Regions from separate parts of the Enterovirga sp. GCM10030262 genome, predicted to be linked through region 2. Evidence: predicted binding sites of a transcription regulator. Region 2 holds the regulator's gene; the other holds the start of a gene.

Evidence for each region. Region 2 encodes LexA, which represses DNA repair genes until DNA is damaged. Its sites were predicted from a motif close to TGTTCNNNNTGTGTTCNG; they were not measured.
Region 1: the regulator LexA is predicted to act here: its motif matches at 6,343-6,360, upstream of ACFQRC_RS09720 (ATP-dependent helicase).

Annotation. Positions count from the first base shown of each region.
Region 1 is NZ_JBHTDC010000002.1:103,749-110,906, forward strand. It holds gene ACFQRC_RS09685 (bifunctional folylpolyglutamate synthase/dihydrofolate synthase) at 1-178, shown strand, start outside; gene ACFQRC_RS09690 (AmpG family muropeptide MFS transporter) at 208-1,599, opposite strand; gene ACFQRC_RS09695 (aromatic ring-hydroxylating dioxygenase subunit alpha) at 1,694-2,830, shown strand; gene ACFQRC_RS09700 (response regulator) at 2,984-3,421, opposite strand; gene ACFQRC_RS09705 (pseudouridine synthase) at 3,870-4,637, shown strand; gene rsmD (16S rRNA (guanine(966)-N(2))-methyltransferase RsmD) at 4,645-5,190, shown strand; gene bla (class A beta-lactamase) at 5,194-6,204, shown strand; gene ACFQRC_RS09720 (ATP-dependent helicase) at 6,363-7,158, shown strand, end outside.
Region 2 is NZ_JBHTDC010000001.1:472,164-479,321, reverse strand. It holds gene ACFQRC_RS02340 (ComEC/Rec2 family competence protein) at 37-2,112, shown strand; gene ACFQRC_RS02335 (hypothetical protein) at 2,128-2,736, opposite strand; gene ACFQRC_RS02330 (hypothetical protein) at 3,043-3,654, opposite strand; gene ACFQRC_RS02325 (VOC family protein) at 3,964-4,299, opposite strand; gene lexA (transcriptional repressor LexA) at 4,325-4,972, opposite strand; gene ACFQRC_RS02315 (anthranilate synthase component II) at 5,027-5,611, opposite strand; gene ACFQRC_RS02310 (peptidyl-prolyl cis-trans isomerase) at 5,687-7,158, opposite strand, start outside.

The sequences.
Region 1 (7,158 bases), on a different contig from region 2:
CCTCGCCGCCGCGGCGCGCGACGCCGGCCTCCACGCCGTTCCGGCGGCCGATGTCGAGGGGGCGCTCGGGTGGATTTCCCGCCATGCGGATCGCGCCAACCCGCCGGTCGTGCTGATCCTCGGCTCGCTCTACCTGGCGGGCGAGGTGCTGAGGAAGAACGATCAGGCACCGGGCTGAATGTTCCCCGGCGAAAGCCGGGGCCCAGACTATCGTGCCGCTGGCCCCCGGCTTTCGCCGGGGAGCATTGTCTCATCCCCATCCCGCCGCGCATCGCCCGGCCCTTCGATGCCCGCGTCCCCGATCGAATCGTCGGCAAGGCCGCTGCGCATCATGAACCAGAACAGGATGATGCCGGGAAAGGCGATGATCGTCGTCAGCAGGTAGAAGTTCACATAGCCCATCGTCTCGATCAGCGATCCGGCCGTCGTTCCGGTCAGGAACCGTCCGGCGATGCTGGCGAGCGCCGACAGCAGCGCATATTGGGTGGCCGTGAAGCGCAGATTGCACAGCGCCGACAGATAGGCGACCACCGTCACGCCGCCGATGCCGCTGGCGAAATTCTCGAAGGCCATCACCGACGCCATCGCCCAATTCTCGCGCCCGATCAAAGCGAGGCCGGCAAATCCGAAGTTCGATACCGCCATCAGCACGAGGCTGATCAGCACGGACCTTTTCATGCCGAGCTTGGCGTAGAGGATGCCGCCGACGAACACCCCGACCAGCAAAGCGATGAAGCCGACGCCGACATCGTAGAAAGCCACCTGGTCCTTGGTGAATCCCAGATCCTCGAACAGCAGCCGCAAGGTCAGGTTGGCGAGCGTGTCGCCGATCTTGTGGATGAGGACGAACAGCAGGACGACCAGCGCCCCCTGGCGTTTCAGGAACTCGGCCAGCGGGCTGAAATAGGCGATCACCGCCTGGAGCGGGCCGTGGATCGGCGCGGGCTCGCGGTGCCGCGCGGGTTCGCCCATCACCAGCCCGACGATCATCGCCGGCAATGCGAACACCGCGCAGACCGCATAGCCGACCGCCCAGCCGTAGCGCGTCGCCAGGACCAGCGCCAGCGCGCCCGCCGCCGCCGCGCCGATCCGCCAGCCATATTGCGACATGCCCGATCCGACGCCGAGCTGGCGCGGCTCGAGGAGCTCGATCCGATAGGCGTCGATGGCGATGTCGTAGGTCGCGCCGGCGACGCCGACCAATATCGCGGCGATCGCCACCATCTGAATGTCCGCCGCCGGATCGAGGCTGCCGAGAAAGAACACCGCCGCCATGACGAACAGTCCGATCACCCACAGCCAGGAACGCCGCTGGCCGAAGCGGTAGAGGATCGGAAGCCGCACATTGTCGACGATCGGCGCCCACAGGAACTTGAAATTATAGGCGAGGAAGGTGAGCGCGAAGGCTGTCACCGTGCTCTTGGTGATGCCGTCCTCGGCCAGCCGCGTGCTGAGCGTCGCCCCGATCATCGCGAAGGGGAAGCCCGACGACATGCCGAGGAACAGAGCAGCCAGCGGTGCGGCCTCGAAATAAGGGCGGATGCCTTCGGGAAGGCGGCTGCGCCAGTCGCTGGGCGCGGTCGTTGCGGCTTGATCCATGACGCTTCTTGTAGAGTCTTCCATCGCGTCGGCTAGCCCTGTTCGGCGGATCGGCGCTTGCCTTCCCGCGCCCGCGCAAGCACCTTCGCCCGCCATGGACGCGCAAACCACAAGGCGGCCGACCAAAGGGCAGCTCGCGCTCGCGCAAGCGGTTGCCGACGGGCGCAATGCCGTAGGGTCGGCTGTCACGACCCTCTCCGCCCCTCTCTATACCGACCCGTCCCGCTTCGATCTGGAACAGCGACGCCTGTTCGGACGGCTCCCCCAGGTGATCGCGCCCTCCGCCCTACTTCCCCGCGCCAACATGGCGGTCCCGCACGACGGTTTCGGCGTGCCTCTCCTCATCAGCCGCGACAAGGCCGGGATGGCCCACGTCTTCTACAATGTCTGCCGCCACCGGGGGACGCGGCTGGTCGAGGGCGGCGAGGCTTTATGCGCGCCCCGGCTAGTCTGTCCCTACCACGCCTGGGCTTACAGGCTGGACGGCGCCCTCGCCGCGATTCCGCGGGCCGACAGCTTTCCCGGCCTCGACAAGGCCGACCACCGCCTCGCCGAGCTTCCAAGCCACGAGGCGGGCGGCCTGATCTGGTTCGCGCGCGGAGAGGCGGACTTTGCCGACGCCGCCTCGCTCGCGCCCGAATTCGACGCGTTCGGCCTCGCCGGCCACCATCTCTTCCGCCGCCACGTCCATGATGTCGCCGCCAACTGGAAGCTGATCATGGACGCGTTCCTGGAAAGCTACCACGTCCAGCGGCTGCACAGCTCCAGCATCGGCAAATTCTTCGCCGACGGGGTGACCGCCGCCGACAGGATCGGGCCGCACCAGCGCTCGGCCGTCGGCCGCGCCGAATATCTCGCCCGCATCGACCATGAAGACTGGACCGCGCTGAGGGGCGCCGTCACCTTCGCCTACCAACTCTTCCCGGCGACGGTGATCGTCGTCAGCCCCGATTATGTGAACGTGATGACGCTGATGCCCCAGAGCGTCGGCCGCACACTGGTCGAGGATTTCATGCTCATCCCCGGACCGCCCGGCTCGGCCGAGGAGGAATTGCACTGGGAGAAGAGCTGGACATTGCTCGACGAGGGCACGTTCGGAGCCGAGGATTTCCGCGCCGCCGCATTGGGCCAGGAGGGGCTTTCCTCCGGCGCCATCGACCGCATCACGCTGGGAACGCTGGAAGCCGGGATCCACCATTTTCATGCACAGATCGAGGCGGCGCTGACCTGACCGTTCCCCGGCGAAAGCCGGGGCCCAGCCTTTACCGCCGCGATCCCGTCATGCTGAACTTGTTTCAGCATCCATATCCGAGTCACATGACGGGTGGGTAGGTGGACCCTGAAACAAGTTCAGGGTGACGATTCAATGTAACTACATCCCCCTCTAAGCCTTCTCGTAAAGGCTGAGACCGGCGGGCAATTTCCTGACCGTTTCTCCCTGCATCAGCGCGTCGATCGCGTCGAGCGCGGCCTTGAGGGTCTTCTCCGTATAGGGCTTGGCGAGGCAGCCGAGACCGAGGCCGCGCGCCTCGACCGGGCAATGGCCGCTGACGAACAGGACGGGGACGCCCCGCGCCGCCGCGGCCCGCGCGACGTCGAGCCCGTCGCCCTCCCCGTTCAATCTGATGTCGCTGAGCACCAGGTCGAGCGGCTCCATCTCGATCACCGCTTTCGCTTCGGCGAGGCTGTCGACCGTCGCGACGACCTCATAGCCGGCCTCGCTCAGCAGATGCTCGTTGTCGAACGCGACCAGCGGCTCGTCCTCGACGATGATGAGGCGCCGGATTGCCCTTTCGCGTCTCCCGAACAACATATAGTGCATCTTCCTTCCAAAGCCGGTCGATCTGTTCTCGTAACGAGCGGCATGGCCTCGAATGTCCAGCAGCGTTTATCGCTTTGGCGTGTTTAGTTTTCCGGCCGTCTGAGCGCGGCCGCCCCATCCGGAGGAATTCGTGCCCAAGCCCCCCACGCCCCGCGGACCGCGTCGCCCCGGCGCACGGCCGGACGCGCGCAAGGCCGGCGGCGCCCGCAAGCCCGCCCGGCCGGTCGGAAAGCCCGACGGCGAGCACGGGCCGCGAAAGAAGGTCGAAACCTCCGGCGATCAGCGCCGGGCCGAGCGCGCGCCTTCCGCCCGTCCGCCGCGACCGGCCCGGCGGCAAGAGGAAGCACCGGACGGACAACGCCGCGCGTCGCCGCGGCGGCAGGAGCGGGCATCGCGTCCGCAACGCCCGCCCGGGCAGCCCGCCGCCCGTCCCGCGCCCCCGCGCCGAATGGCGGAACCGGTCGAACGCGACCAGCCCGAGCGCGCCTACGCCCCGGTCGAGCCGCAGCGCATCGCCAAATTGCTCGCCCGCGCCGGCATCGCCTCGCGCCGCGAGATCGAGCGGATGATCGAGCAGCGCCGGATCGCCATCGACGGCGTGGCCGTCGAGACGCCGGCGACGATCCTCACCTCGCTGAAGGGTCTCACCGTCGACGGCAGGCCGGTCAGGGCGCCCTCCGGAGCCCGGCTCTTCCTGTTCCACAAGCCGGCGGGCGTGCTCACCGCCGCGACCGACCCCGCCGGCCGGCCGACCATCTACGACCGCTTGCCCAAAGGTTTGCCAAGGCTGATGCCGGTGGGGCGACTCGACCTCAACACCGAGGGGCTGCTGCTGCTCACCAACGACGGCGAATTCAAGCGCCAGCTCGAACTCCCCTCCTCGGGCGTCGAGCGCAGCTACCGCGCCCGCGTGTTCGGCGAGATCAGCCAGGAGCAATTGGAGGAGCTGATCCACGGCGTCGAGATCGACGGCATGCGCTACGGCCCGATCGACGCCAATCTGGAGCGCCGCACCGGCCGCAACGGCTGGGTCGAGATGAAGCTGACGGAGGGCAAGAACCGCGAGGTCCGCCGCGTGCTGGAGCATCTGGGCTTGCAGGTTTCCCGCCTGATCCGCACCGCCTACGGCCCGTTCGTGCTGGGTGACATGGCGGTGGGGGCGGTCATCGAGATCCACCCGTCCGATCTCGCCGCCTACCGCAAGACGCTGAAGTGACACGCTGATGAGAATCATCGCGGGGGATTGGCGCGGGCGGCCTCTGGTCGCGCCCGAGGGCCGGGGAACGCGGCCGACCAGCGACCGGGCGCGTGAGGGCCTCTTCTCGATGCTCGCCAGCCGGGCCGGCAGCTTCGAGGGCCTGCGCGTCGCCGACCTGTTCGCCGGCTCCGGAGCGCTGGGGCTGGAAGCCCTGTCGCGCGGCGCCTCTTACTGCCTGTTCGTCGACAGCGACCGTGACGCGCTCGCCGCCATCCGGCGCAACGCCGACACGCTGGGCGCCGGCAGCCGCGCCGATGTCCGCGCCCAGTCGGTGGAGCATTCGCCGCCCCCGCCCGCGCCGTGCGACATGCTCTTCCTCGATCCGCCTTATGCCGCCGACCTCGCCGAAATGGCGCTGGCCCGAATCTGCAATCCGGCCTGGGTCGCGCCCGGCGGATGGCTCAGCCTGGAGACGGACGGCGGACGCCCGCCTCCGCCCGTCGGCTTCGCGGTTGCGGCGGAGCGCCGTTTCGGCAAGGCCCACATCCTCCTATTTCGCCGCGAGAGTTGAACCATGTTCGGACGCGTCCTGACCTTCATGCTGCCGGTGGCGCTGGCGGCCTGCTCCCCGGAATCGCCGCCTTCGCCACCGCCCGCCGATACCGTCGCGTCCGGGCTGGAAGCCTTGGCGGCGAAGGCCGAGCCCGGCACATTGGGCGTCGCCATCCTAGATCTTTCGACCAGCCGGATGCGCGGGATCAACGCCGACCAGCCGATGCCAATGCAGAGCGTCTTCAAGCTGCCGCTCGCCATCGCGGTGATGGACGCCGCCGATAAAGGACGGCTGTCGCTGGGCCACGAAGTGACGCTCACCAGGGACCAGCTTTCCGTCGCCCATAGCCCGATCGCCGAGGCGTTTCCGGGACGCACCGACTATACGATCGAGGAACTGATCCGCGCCGCCGTCGCCCAGAGCGACAACAGCGCCGCCGACATCCTCCTCAAGCGCATCGGCGGCCCGGAAGCGCTCACCCGCTTCTTCCAGGAGCGCGGGATCGAGAGCTTCCGCGTCGACCGCTACGAATATGAGCTCCAGCCGCAATCGGTCGGCCTTCCCGAATTCACCGGCCAATGGATCGGCTCCGATGCCATCACCGAGGCCAAGGAGCAGCTTCCGCTCGACCGGCAGCGGGCGGCCTTGCGCATCTATCTAGCCGATCCGCGCGACCGGGTGAGCCCGGCCGACATGGTCAATATCCTCGTCATGCTGGCCAACGGACAGCTCCTCTCGCCTGAGTCCACGACCAAGCTGATGGACATATTGGAGAGCACCAGCACCGGCACCGACCGCCTCAAGGCCGGCGTGCCCGAGGGCGCCACCGTCTATCACAAGACCGGCACCGGCGCCTCCGTCGACGGCGTCGCGAGCGCGGTCAACGATGTCGGCATAATCGAACTCCCGGACGGCCGCCGCCTCGCCGTCGCCGCCTTCCTCGCCGGCTCCGACCTCTCCTCGGAGGATCGAGCCGCCATCATCGCGGAGGTCGCGCGGATCGCGAGCTCGAAGGTTGCGGGAGAAGAATAAGGCTCCCTAAACTCGTTCGCCCCGAGCGTAGTCGAGGGGCGCAGCTCGGCCTCTGTGCCAGCGCCCCTCGACTTCGCTCGGGACGAACGGAGAAAACGGAGGGATAACGCCCGTGTTCAAGGTTGCCGGACGCGCCCCCGTTCCCTAACTGTTCACCGGTGAGTCATTCCGCCCCCACCACCGCCGAACTGCCCTATATCAAGGGCCTGAACGATCCCCAGCGCGAGGCCGTGCTGACGACCGAAGGCCCGGTGCTCGTCCTCGCCGGCGCGGGCACCGGCAAGACGGCGGCGCTCACAGCCCGCCTCGCCCACCTCATCGCCACCCGCCGCGCCTGGCCGTCGGAGATCCTCGCCGTCACCTTCACCAACAAGGCCGCCCGCGAGATGAAGGAGCGGGTCGGCCGCATCATCGGCGACGCGGTCGAAGGAATGCCGTGGCTCGGCACCTTCCACGCCATCGGCGCCAAGATGCTGCGCCGCCACGCCGAGCTGGTCGGCTTGCAGAGCAACTTCACCATCCTCGACACCGACGACCAGCTTCGTCTGCTGAAGCAGCTCATTTCCGCCGCCGACATAGACGAGAAACGCTGGCCGGCGCGGCAGCTCGGCGGCCTCATCGACCGCTGGAAGAATCGCGGATGGACGCCCGCCCAAGTCGACGCGGGCGAGAGCGAAGCTTATGCCGACGGCAAGGGCGCGGCGCTCTACGCCGCCTATCAGGAGCGCCTGAAAGCCCTCAACGCCTGCGATTTCGGCGACCTGCTGCTCCACATGCTGGTGATCCTGCGCACCTATCGCGACGTGCTGGAGCACTACCAGAGACGCTTCAAATATATCTTGGTCGACGAATATCAGGACACCAACCAGTCCCAATATCTCTGGCTCCGCCTCCTCGCCCAAAGCCACAAGAACATCTGCTGCGTCGGCGACGACGATCAGTCCATTTACTCGT
Region 2 (7,158 bases):
CTACAAACGGGGCGGACGGCGAATTGGAGCAGGGGCATGGCGCGCCTGGGCGAGCGGCTCGAGGCCCGCTTCGACGCCGAACGCGACCAGCTTCCGCTCTGGCTTCCGGTCGGCCTCGGCCTCGGCATCGGCGCCTGGTTCGCGCTGCCCGACGGCCGGGCGTGGATCGCCTTCCTGCTCGCCGCCGCCGCCGCCATGCTTGGCTTCCTCGCGCTCGGCGCCAGCACGCGCTGGGGCAGGGCGCTCGCCATCTTCTGCCTCGCCGCCGCCCTCGGCTGCGCCCATATCTGGTGGAAGGCGGAGCGGGTCGCGGCACCCACGCTCGAATATGCCCGGATGGCGGAGTTCACCGCCGCCATCGACTCCTTCCAGCGCCTGCCCGCGCGCGACTCCGTCCGGCTGGTCGTCCGGCCGCTAGACGCGCCTAATCTGCCGCCGAAGCTGCGCGTCAACATCGACGAGGAGGATGCTGTCCCGTCCCTCCAGCCCGGCGCCACCGTCCGCATCCGCGCGTGGATGATGCCGCCACCACCGATGGCCGTGCCCGGCGCCTATGATTTCGCTCGCCACGCCTGGTTCCAGCGGATCGGCGGCACCGGCCGCGCGCTCGAGGTGGAGCTTGTGGCCCCCGCCGGAGGCCAGGACTGGCGCGCCCGCATCGCCGGCTGGCGGCAGTCGCTCGCCGACCATATCCAGTCGCGCCTGTCGGGCGGGGAGGGCGGCATTGCCACCGCGCTTGCCACCGGCGACCAGGGCGCGATCTCGGAAGAGGATGCCGAGGCGATGCGCCGCTCCGGCCTCGCGCACCTCCTCTCGGTCAGTGGCCTTCACCTCACCGCCGTCGTCGGCGCGGTCATGCTGCTCACCCTCAAATTGCTCGCGCTCAGCCCCACGCTCGCCCTTCGCTGCCGCCTGACCCTCGTCGCGGCGGCGGCCGGCGCCGTCGCCGGCATCGCCTACACCCTCCTCACCGGCGCCGAGGTGCCGACCGTTCGCGCCTGCGTCGCGGCCTTGCTCATCCTTGCCGGCGTCGCGCTGGGCCGCGACGCCTTCACCATGCGCCTGCTCGCGGTCGGCGCGCTGATCGTGCTCCTGCTCTGGCCGGAATCGCTCGCCGGCCCGAGCTTCCAGCTGAGCTTCGCGGCGATCGCCTCGATCGTCGCCCTGCACGAGCATCCGCGCATCAAGGCGCTGCTCTCCCGCCGCGAGGAGGGTTTCGCGCAGAAATTCGGTCGCTTTCTCCTTGCGCTCATCCTCACCGGCCTCGCCGTGGAGATCGCGCTCGCGCCGATCGCGCTCTATCATTTCCACAAGGCGGGATTTTACGGCGCGCTCGCCAACATCGTCGCCATCCCGCTCACCACTTTCGTCGTGATGCCGCTGGAGGCGCTGGCCTTGCTGTTCGATCTCGCCGGTCTCGGCGCGCCCTTCTGGTGGCTGACGGGCCAGTCGCTGTCGCTCCTGCTCGGCCTCGCCCACGCGGTGGCGGAGACACCGGGCGCGGTGGCGCTGCTGCCGACCATGCCGACAGGGACCTTCGCTTTGGTCGTGGCGGGCGGCCTCTGGATTTGCTTGTGGAAGACACGCTGGCGCCGCTGGGGACTCGCGCCCGTCCTGCTGGGCGCCATCTGGGCGCTCTCGACGCCCGCGCCCGATATCGTCGTCACCGGCGACGGCCGCCACCTCGCCATCCGGACGGGCGAGGGCGGCTTCGCTTTGCTGCGCGACCGCGCCGGCGACTATGTCCGCGACATGCTGTCCGAAACCTCCGGCTATGAGGGCGATCTCGCCGCCATCCAGGATCTCCCCACCGCCGCCTGCAGCCGGGACATGTGTGCCGCCGACATCGTGCGCGACGGCCGCCGCTGGCGTGTGCTCGCCACCCGCAGCCGCCGCTTCGTCGACTTCGCTCCTTTGAGCCGCGCCTGCGCCTCCGCCGACATCGTCGTCAGCGACCGCACCCTACCGCGCACCTGCATTCCCCACTGGCTCAAGGCCGACCGCGCCTTTCTCCGGCACACCGGCGGTCTCGCCATTACCCTGGGCGACCAACCCCGCGTCGCCACCGTCACGGCGCGGGCGGGGCGGCATCCCTGGTCGGCAGGTGAATGATCGTCGGCGAGCCGCTTAGTCGCTAACGCAGCTGCCCCCCATGCATGCGCCTGAATTGCTTATGTCCCTGCGAAGCTGCTGCCTGTCATTATTATAGGCCTGCCATTCCGCCGCCGTCTTGCACATCTTCGTATATTTGAGGCGGCTCCCCACGACGGGCTCTCCTCGCTTGCAGGTGACCTCGTCCGGATTTTCCACCGCCGAGGCCAGTTCGGGTTCGCCGAGGCCGAAATGGAGGTCGCTGACGTACCAGCGCTCGCCTTCATTGTGCTGCAGCTTGAAGTCGCCTCTCGCGGCCCTGGCGACGACCACCTGTCCGACCAGCGTTTCCAGCGGGGCGCATTCCACCTCCCCGACGACCACCCTCTTCGCCCTGCCTTCGGCCTCCATCAGGATCGCATAAGGCACGGTGATGTCGAACCGGCGCTTGCTCTGCCCGTCGATCGAGCAGCGGCGGTCGGCGAAGATCTTTTCGACGCGGGTCGTCATCTCGGCATGGGGCAAGCTGCGCTCCAGCTTGATGAGGTTGGGAAAGTCCGCCGGGTCGAAGCGGCCGACATCGACGGGGACGCCCGGCGACGTGGAACTCAGCAGCGAGAAAATAGCGGTTGCCAGTATCGACATGATGAACTTTCCTCCCTTACTTCAACCTTTCCGGCGTCGATCATCTTTGTAATCGACCTCGTCGGGACCCGAACATTCAGGCGGCTTCGTCGAAAGGAAAGACATGGCTGCGAGCCTGAACCCCCCGTCGCGCGTCAATCGGGGTTCAGCCTATCAGCAATTCCATGGATCGTCCACAAAGCGCCGAGAGACCGCTCGAACGCGGGGTGCGGCCGATCACCGCCAGCGGCGCTGTCCCTCGGCCGGGCCGCTCTCACTTGGAGGGCAGTCGTCGCGAGAGTTGGCGACTGACCGCCGCCGACCGCGCTAGTCGCTGGTGCAGGACGGGTTCCCCAGACACGCGGCGTTGTTGCCGATGTCCCTGCGGAGCTGCTGCCGGTCATTATTATAGGCCTGCCATTCCGCCGCCGTCTTGCACATCCTGGTATATCTGAGGCGGCTCCCGAGCTGGGGTTCGCCCCTTTTGCAGGTGACCTGGTTTGGATCTTCGACCGCCGCGGCCAGCTCGGGTTCGCCCAGGCCGAAATGGAGATCACTCACATACCAGCGATCGCCTTCGCTGTGCTGCAGCTTGAAATCGCCCCTCGCGGCCCTGGCGACGACGACCTGCCCGACCAGCGTCTCCAGCGGGGCGCAGTCGACCTCTCCGACGACGACTCGTTTCGCCGTGCCTCCGGCTTCCATCAGGATTGCATAAGGCACGGTGATGTTGAACCGGAGCTTGCTCTGCCCGTCGATCGAACAGCGACGGTCGGCGAAGATTTTTTCGACGCGGCTCGTCATCTCCGCATGAGGCAAAGTGCGCTCCAGCTTGATGAGGTTGGGGAAGTCCGCCGGGTGGAAGCGGCCGACATCGACGGGGACGCCCGGCGATGTGGAACTCAGCAGCGAGAAAATAGCGGTGGCTAGTATCGACATGGTGCGCACTCCTCCCAGGCTTCACTCTTGCTCAGGACCGGCTTTGAAGGGTCATCCTCCAAATCGGTCGCCGGCCTCCGGCTCCAGGCGGTTTCAGGGGAAGTGGGAAGGCGGCATTCCCGCGACCATGATGATCCCCTTTCCGCGAACAAACCGGGCATGCAACCTACCAACAAAATCGGAGATCGTCCACGAAGGGCGGCGGACGCTACGGACTCGGGGCGCGGCGCGGCGGACAGGGCCTGATTCGGCCGTTATCTGCATCGGCCGATCCTCTGAAAGAGCGCGGGATGCGCGGGCGTTGTCCGGTCAGTCGCCCTTGACCGCGGCGAGTTCGTTGCCGTTGGGGTCGAGGAAATGGAAGCGCCGTCCGCCCGGAAAGGCGAAGATTGGACGAACCACGACGCCGCCGGCTTTGCTGACCGCCGCCAGCGCCGCCTCCAGATCCTCGACCTCGATGACCGCCAGCGGCGCCTTGCTCGCCTCGACCGCATCGCCCTGAAGGCCGATATCGGTATCGCCGGTCATCGTCGCGGCGTAGGTCGGGCCGAACTCCGTCAGCGCCCAGCCGAACGCGGCTTCGTAAAACGCCTTGGCCGCGCCGACGTCGCTCGCCGGCAACTCCACATAATTCAACCGCGCCATCCGGCTACTCCTCGATGCGGAAACTTCAATAACGCCGGAGCAGCCCCGACAACCTGCCCTGCACCACCACCTGCTCGGGCCGGTAGCGCTGGGGGTCATATTGGCGGTTGGCCGGATCGAGGCGGATCATCTGGCCTTCGCGGCGAAAGGTCTTCAAGGTCGCTTCGGCGTTGTCGATCAGGGCCACGACGATCTCGCCGTCACGGGCCGTGTCGGTCTTGCGGATGAGGGCGTAATCGCCGTCGAGAATGCCCTCCTCGACCATCGAATCGCCGGAGACCTCCAGCGCATAATGCTCGCCCGGTCCGAGCAGCGCGGCCGGAACGGCCAGGCTCTCATTGCCCTGCAGCGCCTCGATCGGCGTGCCGGCGGCGATCCGTCCGTGCAGCGGGAGCTCGACGATGTCGTTGGCCGCGGCGGGCAAAGCGGGAGCCTTCAAGGGAACGACGTTGCCGCCCTTGTCCGGCATCCTGAGCACTTCCAGCGCCCGCGCCCGGTTGGGCAGCCGGCGGATGAAGCCGCGTTCCTCCAGCGCCGAGATCAGCCGGTGCACGCCGGACTTGGATTTCAGGTCCAGCGCATCCTTCATCTCCTCGAAGGATGGGGACACCCCGGTCTCGCCGAGACGGTCGTGGATGAAGCAAAGAAGCTCATGTTGCTTGCGCGTCAGCATGTTCGGGCCCCTCGGGAACGTATGCGGAACGTGTAAGGAACAGCGCGAGGCGTGTCAATAGACCTCCCGTGGCGCCAATCGCAGGAAGTTTTCAAAGAGCCTGTGTCCCCATTCGCTGGCCACGCTTTCGGGATGGAACTGCACGCCATGGATCGGCAGGTCGCGATGACGCAGCCCTTGCACGGTCGCGTCCCCGGCGGTGGCGTTCACCGCGAGGCATTCCGGCAATCCCTGGGTCGCCACCGTCAGCGAATGGTAGCGGGTGGCGGTAAAGGGGGAGGGGAGATCCGCGAAGATACCGCTCCCGTCATGCTCGACCGAACAGGTCTTGCCGTGCATCGGCCGCTCTGCCCGCACGACATGGCCGCCGAAGTGGCGTGCGATCGCCTGATGACCCAGGCAGACGCCCAGCAGCGGCCGCCGCGCGCGGGCGCAAGCGGCGACCAGCTCGAGCGAGATTCCCGCTTCTTCGGGAGTCCCCGGCCCCGGCGAGATCAGGAATGCCTCAGCCTCGCTCGCCAGCGCGTCCGCCGCGCTCAATTCGTCGTTTCGCGCCACCTCGACCGCCGCTCCGAGCTCGCGGAGATAGTGGACGATGTTCCATGTGAAGCTGTCATAATTGTCGACGACGAGGATCATAATGCGGGACTTAGCAGCGGCGCGCGGCAGACTGAACCGCGCGTCCCGCATCGCCGCCCCGATCAGGTGACGTCCTTATTGCAAGCCCGGCCCCAGCAATTGCCCGCGCAGCGCGTTAATCGCGTCCTGGTTGCGCTCCACGTCCATGCCCCCCTCGACGGCGCGGCCGAACTGGTTCGCATATTCCTCGCCGAGTATGCCTTCGAACTGGGTGCGCGTCGCCTCGATGAGCCCGGGGGATTCGGCGGCGTTGCCGGGCACCGTCTCCTGCAGGTGGACGACGAACCAGCCTTGGCCGTTCGGCGCCTGGAGGATGCGGGCCTTGCCCTTGGGCAGGCTGAACATCATCGCCAGCGGCGGCGGAATGGGCTGATCCGGGCGCGCCACGTCGAGCCGACGCGCGGTCACCGTCTCGATCGCGGGGAGGGGGCGTTCCGCTTCGGCGAAGGCCTGGGCGGCGCTGGTGCCGGCGTTGATCTTGGCCACGATCGAGGTCGCCACCGCCTTGGCCCGGTCGAGCGCGCGGCGCTGGACGAGGTCGGCTTTCACCCGGTCCCCAACCTCGGCGAGCGGCGGCGCGGCGGCCGGCACGATGCGGGCGATGGCGAGGATGGCGAAGCGCTGGTTCGGCACCAAAGTCTCGACCAGCGGATCCTCGTCGGGCGCCATGTCGAACGCGGTCTCCAGCACCGGCTGCAGTTCGGGGGCCTTGAAATTGGGATCGTCGAACTGGATGCCGGAGCCCGTGATCGGCGGCGTCTCGCGGATGGTCAGGCCCTCGGCCTGGGCGACTTCCTGCATGGTCGCGCCTTCCGCCAGCGCATCCTCGATGCGGGTGACGAGCGCGCCCAGCGCTTCCTCGCTTTTGCGGGCGCCGATCTGCGCCGCGATTTCGTCGCGGACGGCGGAGAGCGGCGTCGCGGCGATGGTGGCGATGTCGTCGACGCGCACCACGTGCCAGCCGAGCGGCGACTGGGTCGGCGCCGTCACCGCGCCCTCGGCGGCGGCGAAGGCCGCATTGGCCACAGCCTCCGACGTCAGCTGCGCGAATTGCGCCTGGCTGCGCTCCCCGACCGCGGTGTCGGCGGCACTGAAACCGGCCTCGCTGGCGGCCGCGGCGAAGCTCGTCCCGGCCGCGACCTTCGCCGCCAGCGCCCGCGCCGCCGCCTGGTCCGGCAGGACCACCTGGCTCAGCGAGCGTGTCTCGCGCGCGCCATATCTGGCGGCATTGGCCTGGTAGAAGGCCGCGATCTCGGCGTCGGTCGGGGCCGCGGCGGCCGCGACCTTGTCGGCGCCGAATTCGGCGTAGCGCAGCACCCGCCGCTCGGGGATGGTGTAGCGGCCCTCATTCTCCTTGTAGAAAGCGGCGACTTCGGCGTCGGTGGGTTCGGTGCCGGCGCCCATCGCGGCGGCGGGGACGATGCCGACGCTGCCGCTGCGCCGCTCGAGCAGCAAGGAGGCATATTGCAGCGCCATCGCCTCTGGCACCTTGGGCGATCCGGCGACGGGCAGCAGCAGCTGGCGCGAAATGAGCGTGCCGGCAATCT